3 regions of the Arthrobacter sp. P1_B9 genome follow, and region 3 is predicted to be linked to each of the others. Evidence: riboswitches for the same ligand, from Rfam matches in the RefSeq annotation. Region 3 holds a riboswitch; each other region holds the start of a gene.
What was found. A riboswitch is a leader RNA that binds a small molecule or an ion and turns the genes downstream of it on or off. The one in region 3 is predicted to bind cyclic di-AMP.
Positions count from the first base shown of each region.

Region 1 (5,014 bases), on a different contig from region 3:
CCTGGCCGCGGAACCGGACCGCGTCTTCACCCGGGATGAGCTCCTCGCGGCGTGCTTCCACGCCTCGGAACAGCCCGGCGTGATCGATACCTATGTTCATCACCTGCGCCGGAAGATCTCCAAAGCAGTGATCCGCACGGTGCACGGCCTCGGATACCAGATCGGCGAAGCCCATGAGTGACGGCCGGCCGGCCGGCGGAAATCCGGACCACTCCATCCTGCGCAAGGCTTCCCTCAAGGTCGCGGTGCGGATCAGTGCTGCGTGCGCGGTCATGGTTCTCGGGCTGCTCGCCGCCACGGCGCTATACCTCACGAACCAACTGGCCCATCCTGAAGTGCCGGGCTCGGCGGCGGCCGGGACGGCCTACACCTACCTGGATTCCAAGGACGTCCTCGAAGCCATGATCATCGCCGGGGTGGCGGGAATCCTGCTGGCCGGAATCGTCGGGTGGCTCAGTGCGCGCAGCGCGATTCGTCCCCTCAGTGATGCCCTGGCAAGGGAGCGGCGTTTTGTCCAGGACGCCAGCCACGAATTGCGCACGCCATTGACCATCCTGGACACCAGGATCCAGCTGGCCCAGCGCAACACTGTGCCCGGCTCCAGGCAAAGCCACGACCTGGCCCGGATCCGGGAGGACGCCGCGACGCTGACAGGGATTGTCAACGAACTGCTCCTCGCGGCAACCGCGGAGGCCCCGGACCGTTCCGCGCCCCCTGCCGACCTCGCCGACGCTGCCGCCAGCGTCGCCGGCAGCCTCCAGCAGGTGGCAGAGCAGCGCCAGGTGCGTCTGGAATTCTCCGCCGATGCCCGGCCGCTGGCCCGGATCGAGAAGAATGCGCTGCGGCGTGCCGTGCTGGCCCTGGCGGACAACGCGCTGGCCCACACGCCTCCGGGCGGCCGCGTGTCCATCACGACCTCAATCGAGCAGAAGCGCGCCGTGATCACGGTGGCGGACTCCGGGACCGGAATCACCGGCGTCGATCAGGCCCGGATCTTTGACCGGTTCGTGCGGACGGCCGGCACCGGCACCTCACAGGGACAGCGGAGCTTTGGCATCGGCCTGGCCCTGGTCCGGGAGATTGCTGTCGCGGCCGGGGGCACCGTCGAGGTGGCCGCGACGGGCGACGAGGGAACCGTCATGAAGTTGACGCTTCCGCTCATGGGCAGCGGGAATCCCTGAGGTCCATCCGCCGGGGAAAGATATGCCATCGGGATCCCGGACTCCCGAATGCGGAGACAGGAAAGACCGGCGGTCGAGTTGCCCCCAAGGGAACTCGAGCGCCGGTCTTTCCGGACTGTCTGGCCCCGGGTCGGGGCCGTGCGGCTTAGGCGCGGACGAACGTCACGCCGCCGGTCGCGGTGAGCCAGGACAGCGGGTGGACCATGGTCTGGTTCTTGCCGTTCATGCCGCCACTGACCACCTGGCCGTTGCCGGCGTAGATGCCGACGTGGCCGGACTGGACCACCATGTCACCGGGCTGCGGCGTCGCCACAACGGTTCCAAGGCCAAGGAACGCGCGGGGACCGATGTCGCCAACGGGCTTACCCGCGGCGCCAAGGGCCTTTTCCACCATGGCGGTGCAGTCCTGGGTGATGCCCACCTGGCTGTAGGCGGCCGAGAGCATGATGGCGTTGCGTCCGCCCGCGGGCGCCGCGGCCGGCGCTGCTGCCGGAGCTGCTGCCGGAGCGGCCTGCACCTGGATGACCGGCTTGGCCGGAGCCTTGGGCGCTGCCGCCGGGGCTGCAGCGGGAGCCGGAGCCGGTGCGACGGGCTGTTCGATGACCGGCGCGGCAACAGAATCCACTGCGGGGCGCTCGAAGCTGATCTTGACGCTTGAATCGGCGCTGACGGGGGCACTGACCTGTCCGGTGACGTCGACGTTCGACGCCGGAGCAGAGTCACGCTGCACGGGGGCGGTGGCGGCGTTGGCGGCCATTCCGCTGGTCAGGACCAGGCCGGATGCGGCGGCGAGGACGGCGGCATGGCGCGCAAAAGTATTGACTGAAGTCATGAAAAATGTAGCCTCTCCCAATGCCTGCGAGGTGAGCTGTCGGATTCGGATGGGAGGCACCCGGCCGCACTCCCGGGCCCGTCGTTGCGGGCACTGTGCGGCTTCACCCCAAGACCTGCATATCAGCAGATCAAAAGTGGTTTCCCCGTCTCTGCCGGACGTTGATGCGAGTTACCCCCGGGCCGCGGCAGAGTTAGGCAATCGGCTGGGGAGCGCCCGTATCGGAGACAACAGGCACTCATCAACCGTAGCGCGAACCGCACCCGAAAGTCACATTCAGGTAACGGAGCCGTGATGCCGGGCCGCAATTTGCCCATAGGGCGGCGCCGTTTCCGAACATAGGATGATGCCATCAGCACCACCGGAAGCGGAGGCCCGAAAATGAACAGCCATTGTGTCGCCATCTGCCAGTTGAGCACTCAGCCCCAAGAGGATTTCGACGTCAACACCGAGCTGCTGATCCTCGACGGCGGGGACGTCCACGTGAGCACATGGGACGCGGAACCGCGCGACGGGGGTTTCGACGAGCACATCCTCAATGACCGGGTGGACGCGCTCGGGTACATGGTTGTCAACGACTGGGCTTTCCTGGACGGCAAGGCCTATGCGGTGGTGGAACGGCGGTCAGGCCCGGCGCCGGCCGGCCGCCGCGAACCGTGACCTTCCTGTCGCTGGCGCTGATCGCCGTCATCGCCTTGGCTGGCCCCCTGCTGGCCCTGCCGGCGCGCTGGCACTTGCCTGTCATGCTGGGTGAGCTGCTGGCCGGCATCGCGATCGGGCGCTCAGGCCTGGCCCTGGTGGACCCCGCGGACCCGACGTTCACCCTGCTGGCCAATATCGGGTTTGCGCTGATGATGTTCGTGGCAGGCACCCACGTTCCCGTGCGGGATCCGCACATCCGTGGCGCCCTCGGCAAAGGCTCCCGCCGGGCGATGGTGGCCGCAGCGGCAGCGGTGGTGATCGGAACCGGCATCGGACTGCTGTTCGGGACTGGACATGCTCCCCTCTACGTCGTGCTGCTGGCCTCCTCGTCGGCCGCCCTGGTGCTTCCAATCGTCGATTCCCTGCGCCTCGGCGGGCCAGATGTCGTCGCTATGACAGCGCAGGTGGCAATAGCCGACACAGCCTGCATTGTGGCGTTGCCGCTCCTGGTGGATCCGCCCCACGCAGTCCAGGCGGCGCTGGGTGTCCTCGCGGTGACCGGGTGCGCGGTAGTGCTCTTTGTCGGCTTGCGCTGGCTGGAGCGCCAGGGAATCCGTCGGCGCGTGCACCGGCTCTCGGAAAGCCGCAAGTTTGCCCTGGAGCTACGGATCCAGCTGGCCGTGCTCTTCACCCTGGCCGGTGTCGCGACGTGGAGCAATGTGTCTGTGATGATGGCAGGCTTTTCTTTCGGCCTGGTGATGGCTGCGGTCGGCGAACCGCGGCGGCTGGCCCGGCAACTGTTCGCGCTCAGCGACGGCTTCCTGGGTCCGCTCTTCTTCGTGTGGCTGGGTGCATCGCTGACGCTAAGGGACCTGGCCGGGCACCCGGACATGATGGCCCTCGGCCTGTTGCTGGGGGCCGGGGCCCTGCTGGCCCACGCCGACCTGGCTTTCCTGGGACTCCCGCTGTCGCTGGGGGTGTTGTCGGCGGCCCAGCTTGGCGTACCGGTGGCTGCGGCGAGCATCGGCACGCAGCTTCAGGTCCTGCTCCCAGGCGAGGCCGCGGCCCTGCTGGTGGGAGCGCTGGTCACCATAGCCGCGGGCGCCGTCGCCGGGTCACGGGCGGCGAGGACTTTCGCGGTCCCGGCAAATGCCGGCGGCAAGTCCGGAAATTCCGGCAGCGCCGTTGGGCAGGGCGATCCGGGGGGTCCGAAGGCCTGACAGTCCGGATGTCTAAATGCCTGGGCCAAAGCCGAGCCGGCGGCGAAATTTCGGAGGGTCATTCTCCAATGGACGTGAATTGCAGCTCCGGCCTCCACTTTGCCATCTCTGCCAGGACCCGGGAGACGGCATCCCGGACAGCTGTGCCGTCGGCGTCGAACGTCCCGCCCGGCTCGCCGAGCACCGCGTTGGCGTGCCGGAGGAACCTGTCCCAGTCCCCCGCGCCCGCGCGCAGCGCCAGCAACGGCGAGAGAAGCGCGGCCCGGCGCAGCCAGGCGTCGGGCTCGCGCACCCACCGGTCCAGCACGCTGTCGGCCCGCACCCTGGCCAGAACATCGAGTCCGTCCACCAGGGGCCCGACGACGTCGACGGCGAGCGGATCCACAAGGTCCCGCACCCGCGCCTGCCGGATGAAGCCCTCCAGCCGGGTGAGGTCGGAGTTGGTCAGGAGCTTCACGTTGGCCTGCAGCAGGACCACGGCGGCCAGCCGGCGCTCGAAAACCGGCGCGGCCCCCCGGCCGGAGCCTCCGAGCCCGGAGCCCCACAGTTCGGAACTCAGCGCAGTGACCTCATCGCGGGACAGCCCGGGATAGCGGCGGCCGGCATCCCGGACCGTGCCGCGCACGGCGCCCACGGACGTGCCGTAGAACCGGAGGCCGCTGCCCGCCGGCTCCGTTTCCAGCCGCGCCTGAAGCTGTTCAGCGCGGCGCCAGGAAGCTTCGCGCTGCAGCGAGAGGTCGATGAATTCGCCGGCATCACTCACCTGTCCATTCTTTCCCCTCGCGGCTCGCGGCGGAAACGCGGTGCCAAGCTGTCCTGGGCGGTGGACCCGGACCATCTGCCTAGACTGAACTGGCAAGCCTCCGATCGAAAGCGGTTTACGCAACCATGCACACCAAGCTGACACTCGCCATCGCACTTTCCGGCATGACGCTGGGGGTGGCAGGATGCGCTGCCCCTGCGCCATCTACCGCACCGTCGCCTGAGTCACCTGCGGCATCCGCGGCGCCGGCCCCTGATTTCGCATTAGACATCACGGGGGCGCCCGGCCGGATTGCCCAGGCCGGCCTCACTGTGCTGACGGCGGAGGGCAACGTGGACCACTATCACGCACATCTGGACGTGCTGAAGGACGGCAA
Region 1 covers NZ_JBFUAA010000006.1:37,166-42,179, reverse strand. The annotation lists gene AC1D1A_RS10300 (response regulator transcription factor) at 1-181, shown strand, start outside; gene AC1D1A_RS10295 (sensor histidine kinase) at 174-1,181, shown strand; gene AC1D1A_RS10290 (hypothetical protein) at 1,327-2,013, opposite strand; cyclic di-AMP (ydaO/yuaA leader) riboswitch at 2,021-2,223, opposite strand; gene AC1D1A_RS10285 (hypothetical protein) at 2,425-2,673, shown strand; gene AC1D1A_RS10280 (cation:proton antiporter) at 2,670-3,875, shown strand; gene AC1D1A_RS10275 (DNA alkylation repair protein) at 3,934-4,638, opposite strand; gene AC1D1A_RS10270 (hypothetical protein) at 4,764-5,014, shown strand, end outside.
Region 1: linked by a shared signal. The riboswitch ahead of AC1D1A_RS10290 (hypothetical protein) and the one ahead of AC1D1A_RS18035 (NlpC/P60 family protein) in region 3 are both predicted to bind cyclic di-AMP.

Region 2 (5,014 bases), on a different contig from region 3:
CGAGCCACTTCCAGCCGGCCTTCTCGATGGCGCGGGTGGTGAGGTAGGCCGCCAGCACCAGGCACAGGGTGAGCATCGCGTCCGGGTTGTTGAACCGGAACATCAGGGCGGCCACCGGGGTCAGCGCCAGGGCGCCGCCGGCGAGCAGGCCCGCGGCCGGCCCGGACACCCGCTTGATGGTCAGGTAGAGAAGCCCGACGGCGGCCACTCCCATGAGCGCCTGGGGAATGAGCATGCTCAGGGCCGAGAAACCAAAGATCCGTCCCGCGAGGGCGGGAATCCAGAGTGCGGCCGGGGGCTTGTCCACCGTGATGGCATTGCCGGCGTCGAGGGAGCCGAAGAGCAGCGCGGTCCAGTCCTTGGTCCCGGCCTGGATCGCCGCGGCATAGAAGGAGTTGGCGTAGCCGGTGGCCTCCAGATTCCACAGGTACAACGCCGCGGAGACCACCAGGAGCAGCGCTGCCGAGGGCCGCACCCAGCGGGGCTGCGGTCCGAACAGCAGCCGGTCCCGGCGGCCTTGGGTGGCCGGCGCCGGGGACGCGGGCAGATGGGGCGCCGTCCCGCCGTCTCCGGGAACCGGGTGTGGCTGTTCCTCGGCGGCCGGCGGCCTGCCGGCCGGGGAACCGCCCTGGGCTCCGGCGGTGGGGCTAATGGTTGCCGTCATTTACTTGGCCTTTTCTGTGCGGGAGAGGGAAGGATCGGGGGCGCCGGGCGCCGGAACGGCAGCGGCGGGCCTGTGGCGGAAAACCACCAACCGGAAGAGCAGGAACTTCACGGCCGTGGCGGCCAGGTTGGCGGCGGTGACCGTGAGCAGTTCAAGCCAGCGGTCCGGGGCCGCTCCCGACGCGGCGTGAACGAGGGCGAGTGCGCCCGAGGTCAGGGCCAGCCCGATGCCGAAGACCAGCAGCCCCTCAAAATGGTGGCGAGCCGCCTGGCTGCCGCCCTGGATGCCGAACGTGAAGCGCCGGTTGGCCGCAGTGTTGGCCACGGCGGTGGTGAGCAACGCGAGGAAGTTTGCCAGCTGCGGGTCCATGAACCCGCGGCAGAGCAGGAAAATCGCCAGGTAGGCCAGGGTGGAGGCCACCCCGATGCTGCCGAAGCGGACGAGCTGTCCGAAGAGGCTTCCGCCGGGGCTTTGTTCCTGTGCCCGCGAGGCGGCCGGCAGCGGTCCGCGGGCCAGGGCCGCGCGCAGGTCGGGAACCGGGATCCTGCCCGAGACCAGGTCCCGGCTCAACCGTGCCATGCCGCGCAAGTCCGCGAGGGCCGTCTGGACGATGTCCACGCTGGAATCCGGGTCGTCGGTCCAGTCCACCGGGACTTCGTGGACGCGCAGGCCGCACTTTTCTGCCAGGACCAGCAGCTCGGTGTCGAAGAACCAGGCGTTGTCCAGCGTGTGGGGAAGCAGTTGCCGGGCCACGTCCGCCCGGATCGCCTTGAAGCCGCACTGCGCGTCACTGAAGTGGGCGCCCATGAGGGCCTGGAGCAGGAAGTTGTAGCTGCGCGAGATGAATTCCCGTTTGGGTCCGCGGACCACGCGGGAGTTGCGGGTCAGCCGTGTCCCGATCGCCAGGTCGGAGTGCCCGGAAATGAGCGGGGCAAGGAGCGGGCCGAGGGCCGCCAGATCAGTGGAAAGATCCACATCCATGTACGCCAGGACCGGCGACGGCGAGGCCAGCCACACCTTGCGGAGTGCGTTTCCGCGGCCCTTTTCTGCCATATGGACCACCGTCACTTCGCGCAGCTCGCGGGCTACCCGTTCCGCGGCCTTGAGCGTTCCGTCGGTGCTGGCGTTGTCCGCCACGGTGATCCGGAAGGAATGCGGGAAGGCGCCGAGCAGGTACGCGTGGAGCCGGCGCAGGCAGGCCTCGAGGTCCCGTTCCTCGTTAAAGACCGGGATGGTGACGTCCAGCAGGGGCGTGCTGGCGCGCGTATCAATGGCCGTGCGCCGGCCGCCGGGGCCGGTCAGGGCCCCAGCGATCGGGCCCGGGACGGGTGCGTCGGCCAGCGCAAGCCCCGAGGGTGCCCCGGGGGCCGCCGGGCCGGCCGGCGTCGCCGTGGAGCGGGGCAGGGTTCCTGTGGCCTGGTCTGTGAATGTCATGGCTCAACTTTCCCGGCGGCCCATATGAGGGCTTTAGGGTCAAGCTGTGCGGGGGCTGTGGAAGTCCGGGCCGCCGGGGCCGGTCCGGCCGTGGAGACGCAAAGAGGCCCCGGATCCATGCGGATCCGGGGCCTCCAGGGCGGGGGCGGCTAGTGCCGGTTTAGTACCAGTTGTGTGCGTAGTGGAAGTTCAGGGCACCGCAGGGGGAACCGTAGCGCGACTTGACGTAGTTCAGGCCCCAGTTGATCTGGGTCCGGTAGTTGGTCATGTAATCGGCGCCGGCGCTCGCCATCTTCGAGGCGGGCAGGGACTGGACCACGCCGTAGGCGCCGCTGCTGGCGTTCGTGGCGGTGGTCTTCCAGTCGGATTCCTTGGTCCACAGCTTGTGCAGGCACTGCATCTGGCCGGGTGCCCAGCCATAGCTTCCCAGCTGGGACGCGGCGTAGGCCTGCGCGCCGGCGGGGTCGTCGACTGCGACCGGCGCGGCTGCCGGTGCCGGTGCCGGAGCGGCTGCCGGTGCCGGAGCGGGGGCTGCCGCGGGAGCCGGAGCAGGTGCGGGGGCTGCCGCGGGTGCCGGAGCAGGTGCTGCCGCGGCTGCCGGTGCGGCAGCAGCGGGCGCGTGGATCAGCGCTTCGGCTGCCTTAACCTCCGAGATCTGGGGAGCCACGTTCTTTTCCGTGGCAGCGGTCGGCCCAGCCACCTGGACCCGCTCGAAGTTGAGCTTGGCCAGCGGGTCGGCGATCGTGGCCGTCTGGCTCGCAACATTCGCCGTGTGGGCGCCCGGCTCTGCCGCCTGGCTGGCGGCGCCGCCACCCAGCAGCAGCGCGCACGCGGCGGTGACGACGGCGGCACGGCGGCCGGTTACACCGAGCCCGGCGGCGAACCGCGACAGGGCGGATGCCTGCTTGACCGGTTCGGCGCGGTGGCGCGACTTGGCGGCGCCAACTGAGCGGGAATGCGAACCGCCGTCAGGGCGTGTTTGTACCTGGAATTCAGTCATGGTGGCCTCTCAACGCCGGCGGAGTTAGCTGTCGGGTTCGGATGAGGTCATCCGGCCGCACGGAACATCACGTGTCGGCTTCACCCCGAGGGCGCATGAAAGCAGATTGCCCGGGAACTCTGGGTCCCCCGCCTCTGCCTGGTCCAGCGGAATCCGGGAAGCGGCAGAGTTTGGCGTCCGTCCGGATATGCGGCACCGATGGCGGCGCACGCTAACGACGCTACAGGACCCGGCCGCTTAAGTCACATTTTGGTAACAGGAGTCACAGTGCCGGGGTGTCGGGTTGCGCCGGGCTCACCGGTCGACCGTCCGGGTCGTTTGCGCCGGCGGCGGCCGTTCCGGTTACGCCGGCGGCGGCGAGGCGGGCAGCCGCACGGCGAACTCCGTGCGGCCCGGCCGGGACGTGACCTCGACTGTTCCTCCGTGGGCCTCCACGATCGACTGGACAATGGACAGGCCCAACCCGCTGGTGCCCTCGGACGTCGGCGCGGCGGTCGCCGTGCCGTGACCTCCGCGGCTGCCGGAAACGGCGCCGGAGGACGAGCGTGCGGCGGCCCCGGACCCGACCCTGGCCGTCGCGACGGCAGAATCGGCGGGGACGGCTGCGGGGTTCGACGCCGGATTGGTGCGCGAGGCGTCGGCCCGGGTGAAGCGGGCGAAGACCCGGCCGATAAATTCCGGGGCGATGCCGCTGCCATTGTCTGTCACGGTGACCACGGCACTGCCGTCAGCCGAGCGCATGACGCCCGTGACCACCTTGGTCCCGGGTTCCGTGTGCTTGCGCGCATTGGACAGCAGGTTGGCGAGGACCTGGTGAAGCTGGGTCGCATCACCGCGCACCACCACGGGCTCGTCCGGAAGTTCCAGCTGCCAGATGCGGTCCGGGGCCATGACTTTCTCATCGCTGACCGTCTCGATGGCCAGTTGGGTGAGGTCGACGTCGGAGATTTTGAGCGGCTGTCCCTCGTCCAGGCGCGCCAGCAGCAGCAGGTCCTCCACGAGCGTGGTCATCCGCTCGGACTGGCTTTGCACACGGGCGAGGGACCTCTCGCCGTCGGGGGTGAAATGCTCGGTCATCCGCATCAGCTCCGTGTAGCCGCGGATGGCCGTCAGCGGGGTGCGGAGTTCGTGCGAGGCGTCGGCGACGAACTGCCGGACCTTCATCTCGCTCTCCTGCCGCGCCTCGAGAGCGTTGGAGACGTTGTCCAGCATCTTGTTCAGCGCGTAGCCCACGCTGCCCACTTCCGTTCCGGGATGGGCCGCCGACGTCGGGACGCGGACCCCGAGCGCCACCTCGCCGGCGTCCAGCGGGAGACGGGAGACCTTAGTGGCAACCTCGGAGAGCTGTTCCAGCGGCTTCATGGTCCGCCGGATCAGGGCCGTGCCGGCGAGCCCGATCAGCACGAGCCCGCCTGCGGACACCACCACCATGGTCCAGACCAGGGAGGCCAGGGTGCTTTGTTTTTCTGCCAGCGGGAGTCCGGTCACAATCACGTCACCGTACGGTGTTCGCGCCGCCGTGAGCCGGTAGGCGCCGGCCGAAAGGCTGCGGTCCACGGACACGCCGCTCGGGGTGAGGGCCAGGAGAACCTTGTTGTCGGCGGGGGAGAGGCTCTTGACCGCGCCGTCCCCGGCCAGGAACCCGGCCCTGCTGACTTCGCCGTCCACTATCCGTGCGTTAAGCGTCCCGACGCCCTGTCCCCGGGCTTCGAGGGGGTCGGGGCGCCTGCCCGAATCGTCGGAGGAGGGCCGGCCGAACTCGCTCGAACGGTGCGAGGCCTGGTCCAGCTGGGTGTCGAGCTGCCGGGTGAGGAAGAGGTCCATGGAGGCGTAGCTGAACAAGCCCACAGCGCCGCAGATGGCCACGAGCAGCGCCATGGCGACCAGGACCAGCCGGGTGCGCAAATGCCACGTCG
Region 2 covers NZ_JBFUAA010000005.1:88,738-93,751, reverse strand. The annotation lists gene AC1D1A_RS09200 (glycosyltransferase family 39 protein) at 1-664, opposite strand, end outside; gene AC1D1A_RS09195 (bifunctional glycosyltransferase family 2/GtrA family protein) at 665-2,098, opposite strand; gene AC1D1A_RS09190 (aggregation-promoting factor C-terminal-like domain-containing protein) at 2,259-3,098, opposite strand; cyclic di-AMP (ydaO/yuaA leader) riboswitch at 3,098-3,257, opposite strand; gene AC1D1A_RS09185 (sensor histidine kinase) at 3,441-5,014, opposite strand, start outside.
Region 2: linked by a shared signal. The riboswitch ahead of AC1D1A_RS09190 (aggregation-promoting factor C-terminal-like domain-containing protein) and the one ahead of AC1D1A_RS18035 (NlpC/P60 family protein) in region 3 are both predicted to bind cyclic di-AMP.

Region 3 (5,014 bases):
GAGGCCGCCGGTGGCAATCGGGCTGGCCTGATGTGGTGCCAGACGCTGGCCGGGTTCGGCCAGGATCCAGGGGCCGCTGCCGTTGACGGCCCAGCCGTCCATGGCAGAGGAAGCGTAATGGGGCATGTCCTGCCGGGCAACGACGTCCGCCGCGAGCGTCCGGCCGAGCGCCTGCCGCAGCGGAACAGGGGCGGCCGGGATGGGAACGGCGCACTCGAACGCGAGTTGCCGGGCCTCCTGCCACGTGTGGGCCAGGTGCCTGTGCGGCTCCGCGGCAGTGTCCTCGTCCGCGGCGTCCTGGTCCGCGGCGCCCTGGTCCCCTGCCTCCTCGTCCGCTGCATCCTGGTCCGCAGTGTCTTCGCCCGCTGCATCCTGGTGCGCCGCGATGTGAGGGCCACCAGAGCCGTCTACGGGAGCCTCTCCACCGCCAGTTCCGACGCCATTTCCGCCGGTATCGTTGACGCCATCTTCACCGCCATCTCTGACGCCATCTCCACCTGCGGCGGTGGTGGGGCCGTTGCCGTCCGGGGCCGCAGCCGTCATGCCCCGGAAGTTTCGGCGGCTGCGTAGTCCTTGGCGAGCCGGCGGGCCACGGCCATCGCGGACTCCATGGACACGGAGTCCGCGGCCTGCCCGGAGCCTGAGGCCAGGCCGGCCGCAAAGCCGGCAATGAATGTGGTCAGCGGTGCCGCCGGGCGCACCACGGAATGGGCGGCCACGCCGGCCAGGGCGAGGACCTCATTCACGTCAATCTCAACGTCGTCCAGCTCCAGGGCCTGGAGCAGGGCACGGCACCAGTCTTCCAGTGTTTCGTCCTGGCTTTTCACCGTTTGCCTCCATGGTCGAGTTCAGCTGTGCAGAGCCGGGCCGGAGCCCGGACCGCCGTCGGGAATCCTGCCGGATACCCCCAGTGCGGACGCGTCATCCCAGGTGTCGACGTCATCCGTGGAACCCGGGGGAACGCGAACTTCCCGCACGTCCAGCCTAGCAAGAAGGGCGAACACCGACGCGTTTTCCAACCGGTCCCGGGACGCGGCGTCCGCGACAGAACGATGTAGCACGGCCGTGCCATAAAAGCCCGCGAGCGGCTGTTTCCGGCCGTCGGCCGAGACGGCCATGACGCCGTCGGCCGCGTCCCTTTCCGGCGTGCCTGCACCGGACGCGGCCAGCGCCTCGGCCAGGGCATGGACCGCGCCTTCCGACCGGGGCATGTCACACGCCAGGACGAGGGTATAGGGCGCGGCTACTGCGTGCCGGCTCGCGTGATCGGCGGCCAGGGCGGCCAGCCCCGCCGCGATGGCTGCGGCCGGACCCGCGAAGGGCGGCTCTTCCCGGCAGGTCAGGACGCCGCCGGGCAGGCCCCCGGGGTCGGGGCCCACGACGACGGTGCGCCCCGCCGCGCCGGCGGCCCGCAGTGACCGCTCCAGGAGGGTGGCGCCGTCGTAGACCAGCCCGGATTTGGGCACGCCGCCGAGGCGTGAGGACCGCCCCCCGGCGAGAATGATGGCATCGAACTCCATCGTTTCAGCCTAGCGCGGCGCCAGCGGCCACCGAACAAGCCGTCACGTGCGCCGGCAGCGTCTTCACCGGCTGATCAATCAGCAAGGGGGCAGATCAGGCAGCCGATTCAGGCAGCAGGAACGGATCCCAGGCCGGCGTCGGCTTCTCGAGTTCCTTGATCTGCCAGATGGCACCCTTTGGCGGGCCCGGAACAAAACCGATCTTCCAGCCCATCTCCGCCGGCGTATGGTCGCTCTTGGCGTTGTTGCACCGCAGGCACGCCGCCACCAGATTCTCCCAGGAGTCGGCCCCGCCCCGCGATTTGGGCTGGATGTGGTCGATGGTGTGGGCAGCCTTGCCGCAGTACGCGCAGCGGTGGGCATCCCGGCGCAGCACGCCGCGGCGGCTCACCGCAGTCATCGTGTTGTACCTGGGCCGGATGTAGCGGTTCAGCAGGATCACGGACGGGCGGCCCAAAATGTCCTGGGGGCCGACCACGGGGTCGTCCCCTTCGGCCACCACGCTGGCCTTTCCGGTCAGGACAAGGACGAGCGCCCGGCGGAAGGTGATGACCGCCAGCGGTTCATATCCAGCATTCAGAACGAGAGTGCGCATCCGCATACCTCTTCACGGCCGCACCCGCCAGCGGCACGAGGGCCGGCTGCCCTCTGCATGGTCGGGCTATGGATCGACAACACAAGAGTAAACACTCAAGTGCCGGATCACCGAATATTTTTTCACCGGTGCGGTCCCGGGCGCGGAAAGTTCACTGCACGGCAACGCAAAAGACCCCCGCCTGCAGGCGGGGGTCTTTCGGAATGCTGGGGTTCGTGCTTAGGCGCCGACGCGGATGAAGACCGGGCCGGAGCCGACGTTGACGCTGTACAGCGCGGTGGTGCCGCCGTTCCAGCCGCCGTGCACTGCCATGCCGTTGCCGACGTAGACCGCGATGTGAGCCATGCCCACGCCGCCGTTCTGGTAGTAAGCGAGGTCGCCCGGGCGTGCCTCGGCGGCGCTCACGGTGCGGCCCAGGGACAGGTAACCTGCCGGCCAGCCGTGGTAGTGGATGCCTGCCGCGGCCAGGGCGTTGGTGGCGAGGGCGGTGCAGTCCTGCGCCACGCCGATCTGTGCGTAGGCAGCGGCGGCGATGGTCGCGCCTGCGCCGCTTCCGATGCCAGCGGGGGCCTGGGCAGCGACGCCGCCGCTGACGCCAAGCTCGGTGCCGCCGGCGCGGGTGGCCGTGGCGTCCTGGACCTTGACAACGGGCTTGGGAGCCTCGACAACGGGAGCCGGCGTGGTGGTCACGGCGGGCTTCTCGTAGGAGATCGCGATGGTGGAAGCGGCCGAGATGGTGGCCGGAGCTGCGGACTGGACTTCCAGGGCCGAAGCGGAGGTGGATTCGCGCTGAACATTGGTTTCAGCAGCGTTGGCTGCGATTCCGCTGGTCAGGACCAGACCGGAAGCTGCGGCGATGACCGCAGCCTGACGGCCCACGCCGCCGGCGTTGTCGCCGACAGCCTTAGCAATAACAGCCAGCGAGTTGGTCTTGGTGACCTCGGCGCGGTGCCGTGCAACGTTTGCACGAGTAGTCATTAAGTTCTCTCTTTCGTGATCCTTGGACCGCGCGCTTTCGGGCGCGGACTGAGGACGCTCCGGCATCTTGGGGGTACGCCGGATCGCCCCGAAATGGGTTACTTAGCGAAGGGTGTACTGCGAAGACGCGCCAAAAGCGGAAACTGCATGCTGTCCGGGCTCGCTAGAGATTGAGCCTGCGGAACGTGATCCAATCCGGGCGCCGGCAAGGGCGGCACGTGATGTGGATTCCAGCGGGCTCGACAGAGCCTCGCCGGTGCGCATGCGCGCAGAATTGTGGCGTGAAGACACGAAAGTAGCCTCTCCCAATGCCTACGAGGTGAGCTGTCGGATTCGGATGGGAGTCACCCGGCCGCGCTGCTTCCTGGGAAGCTTTGCGACTTAACCCCAAGGCCTTCTTTCGAAGGCCAAAATTGGTTCCCCCGCCCCTGCCAGACGATGTAATGCGAACGGACCTTGAGCGGTGGCAGAGCTAGGCAATCCACTCAAGAGCGCCAACTTCGGAAAAGTTGGCGTGCTTCAAACCCTACAGCAGTCCGGATCCAATGTCACATTCAGATCACGGCGTGTCACAGGAAGTTGAGAGCAGCCCATCGTCTTTTTAGAGCCAGCCGAGCGGGTCAACGACATCGCCGTTGACCATCACTTCAAAGTGGAGGTGGCAGCCCGTGGAGGCGCCGGTGGTTCCGCTCATGGCGACGACGTCACCGCGGGAAACCTTCTGGCCGACCTTGACCGAGGCCGAGGACAGGTGGTTGTACGTGGTCTCCAGGCCGTTGCCGTGATCGATGACCACGCGGTTCCCCCCGCCGAAGGGATGCCAGCCGTTGAAGGTCACGGTGCCGCTGGCGGCCGCGTGGACCGCCGTGCCGCACTGGGCGGCGAAATCCTGGCCGCGGTGGAACTCCCCCGCGCCCCCGGTAATGGGGCTGACACGGTAGCCGAAGGGCGAGGCCGTGACCAGCTGGTCGAGCGGCGCACCCAGGGTGCCGGCCGATGCCGCGCGGGTGATGGTGCCCACAGACTGGGCGCTCAGCAGCTGCTTGAGTTTCCCGTCCGGATCGCCCTTCGTGGTGACGGCCGTGCGGTTGAAGTCGACTTTGGCGGCGGCGGCAGCGGTGACATCCGGCTGCACGGCAGCGGAGAGCGCGCCGGACCCGCCCGGATTCGAAGCCATCACCGGGCTCGTGACGGGGACCGTCACGGTCAGAACCAGACCAGTTGCGGCCAGGGCGATCCCGGCCTTCTGCCCGACCCCGCTGGCCGCGGCAAAGTCCGTGACCTGGCGGAACGGACTGCGACGGCGACGGCGTTCATCCCGGTGCACGTCCCGCGGGCGTTCGGCCGTGTGTGCGACGACGGGACGCGGCTCCGGTGCGGGACCGGTCGCGCGGCGACGGCCCCTGGAGGTCTGGGTGGTCAAGAACGGTTCCTCTCTGGATGGCCTGCGAAGTTAGCTGTCGGATTCGGGTCAGAGAGATCAAAGACCCGGTCCGCCGTTGCAAGCAGCCACGCACAGATGCATCCCAGGGGATCCTTCGGTGGAAGCTGCTTGCCGCTGACGGACTTCACCCCAAGGCTGCCGAAGTAGCAGCCGAAAGTGGTTCCCCCGCCCCTGCCAGGAGGTAGTTCTGCGACTGATCCGCTGGCAGGGCTCGGCTTCGGATCAGGTAACGCTTTGGTATCGGTACTGGGCACTAACTATAGGCGATTAAGCCGCCCGGTAATAAATCCGTAACCGCAATTGTGGACAACTCATGGGTCGTCCCATGACCGGCGCGTAGTGGCTGGTCAGGCGACTGTTACAAAGACGTGCGCGGCAACCTCGGGCGGCAGTTCCAGGGCACCTTCGATATCGGGGACGCGGACCGAGATGTACTCCCCCACCCGCTCCAGCGAGACAAGCGCGCCAGGCCTGATT
Region 3 covers NZ_JBFUAA010000015.1:134,652-139,665, forward strand. The annotation lists gene AC1D1A_RS18015 (molybdopterin molybdotransferase MoeA) at 1-543, opposite strand, end outside; gene AC1D1A_RS18020 (DUF6457 domain-containing protein) at 540-827, opposite strand; gene mobA (molybdenum cofactor guanylyltransferase) at 849-1,520, opposite strand; gene AC1D1A_RS18030 (HNH endonuclease) at 1,615-2,115, opposite strand; gene AC1D1A_RS18035 (NlpC/P60 family protein) at 2,335-3,093, opposite strand; cyclic di-AMP (ydaO/yuaA leader) riboswitch at 3,389-3,558, opposite strand; gene AC1D1A_RS18040 (M23 family metallopeptidase) at 3,695-4,516, opposite strand; cyclic di-AMP (ydaO/yuaA leader) riboswitch at 4,521-4,734, opposite strand; gene AC1D1A_RS18045 (iron-dependent transcriptional repressor DtxR) at 4,885-5,014, opposite strand, start outside.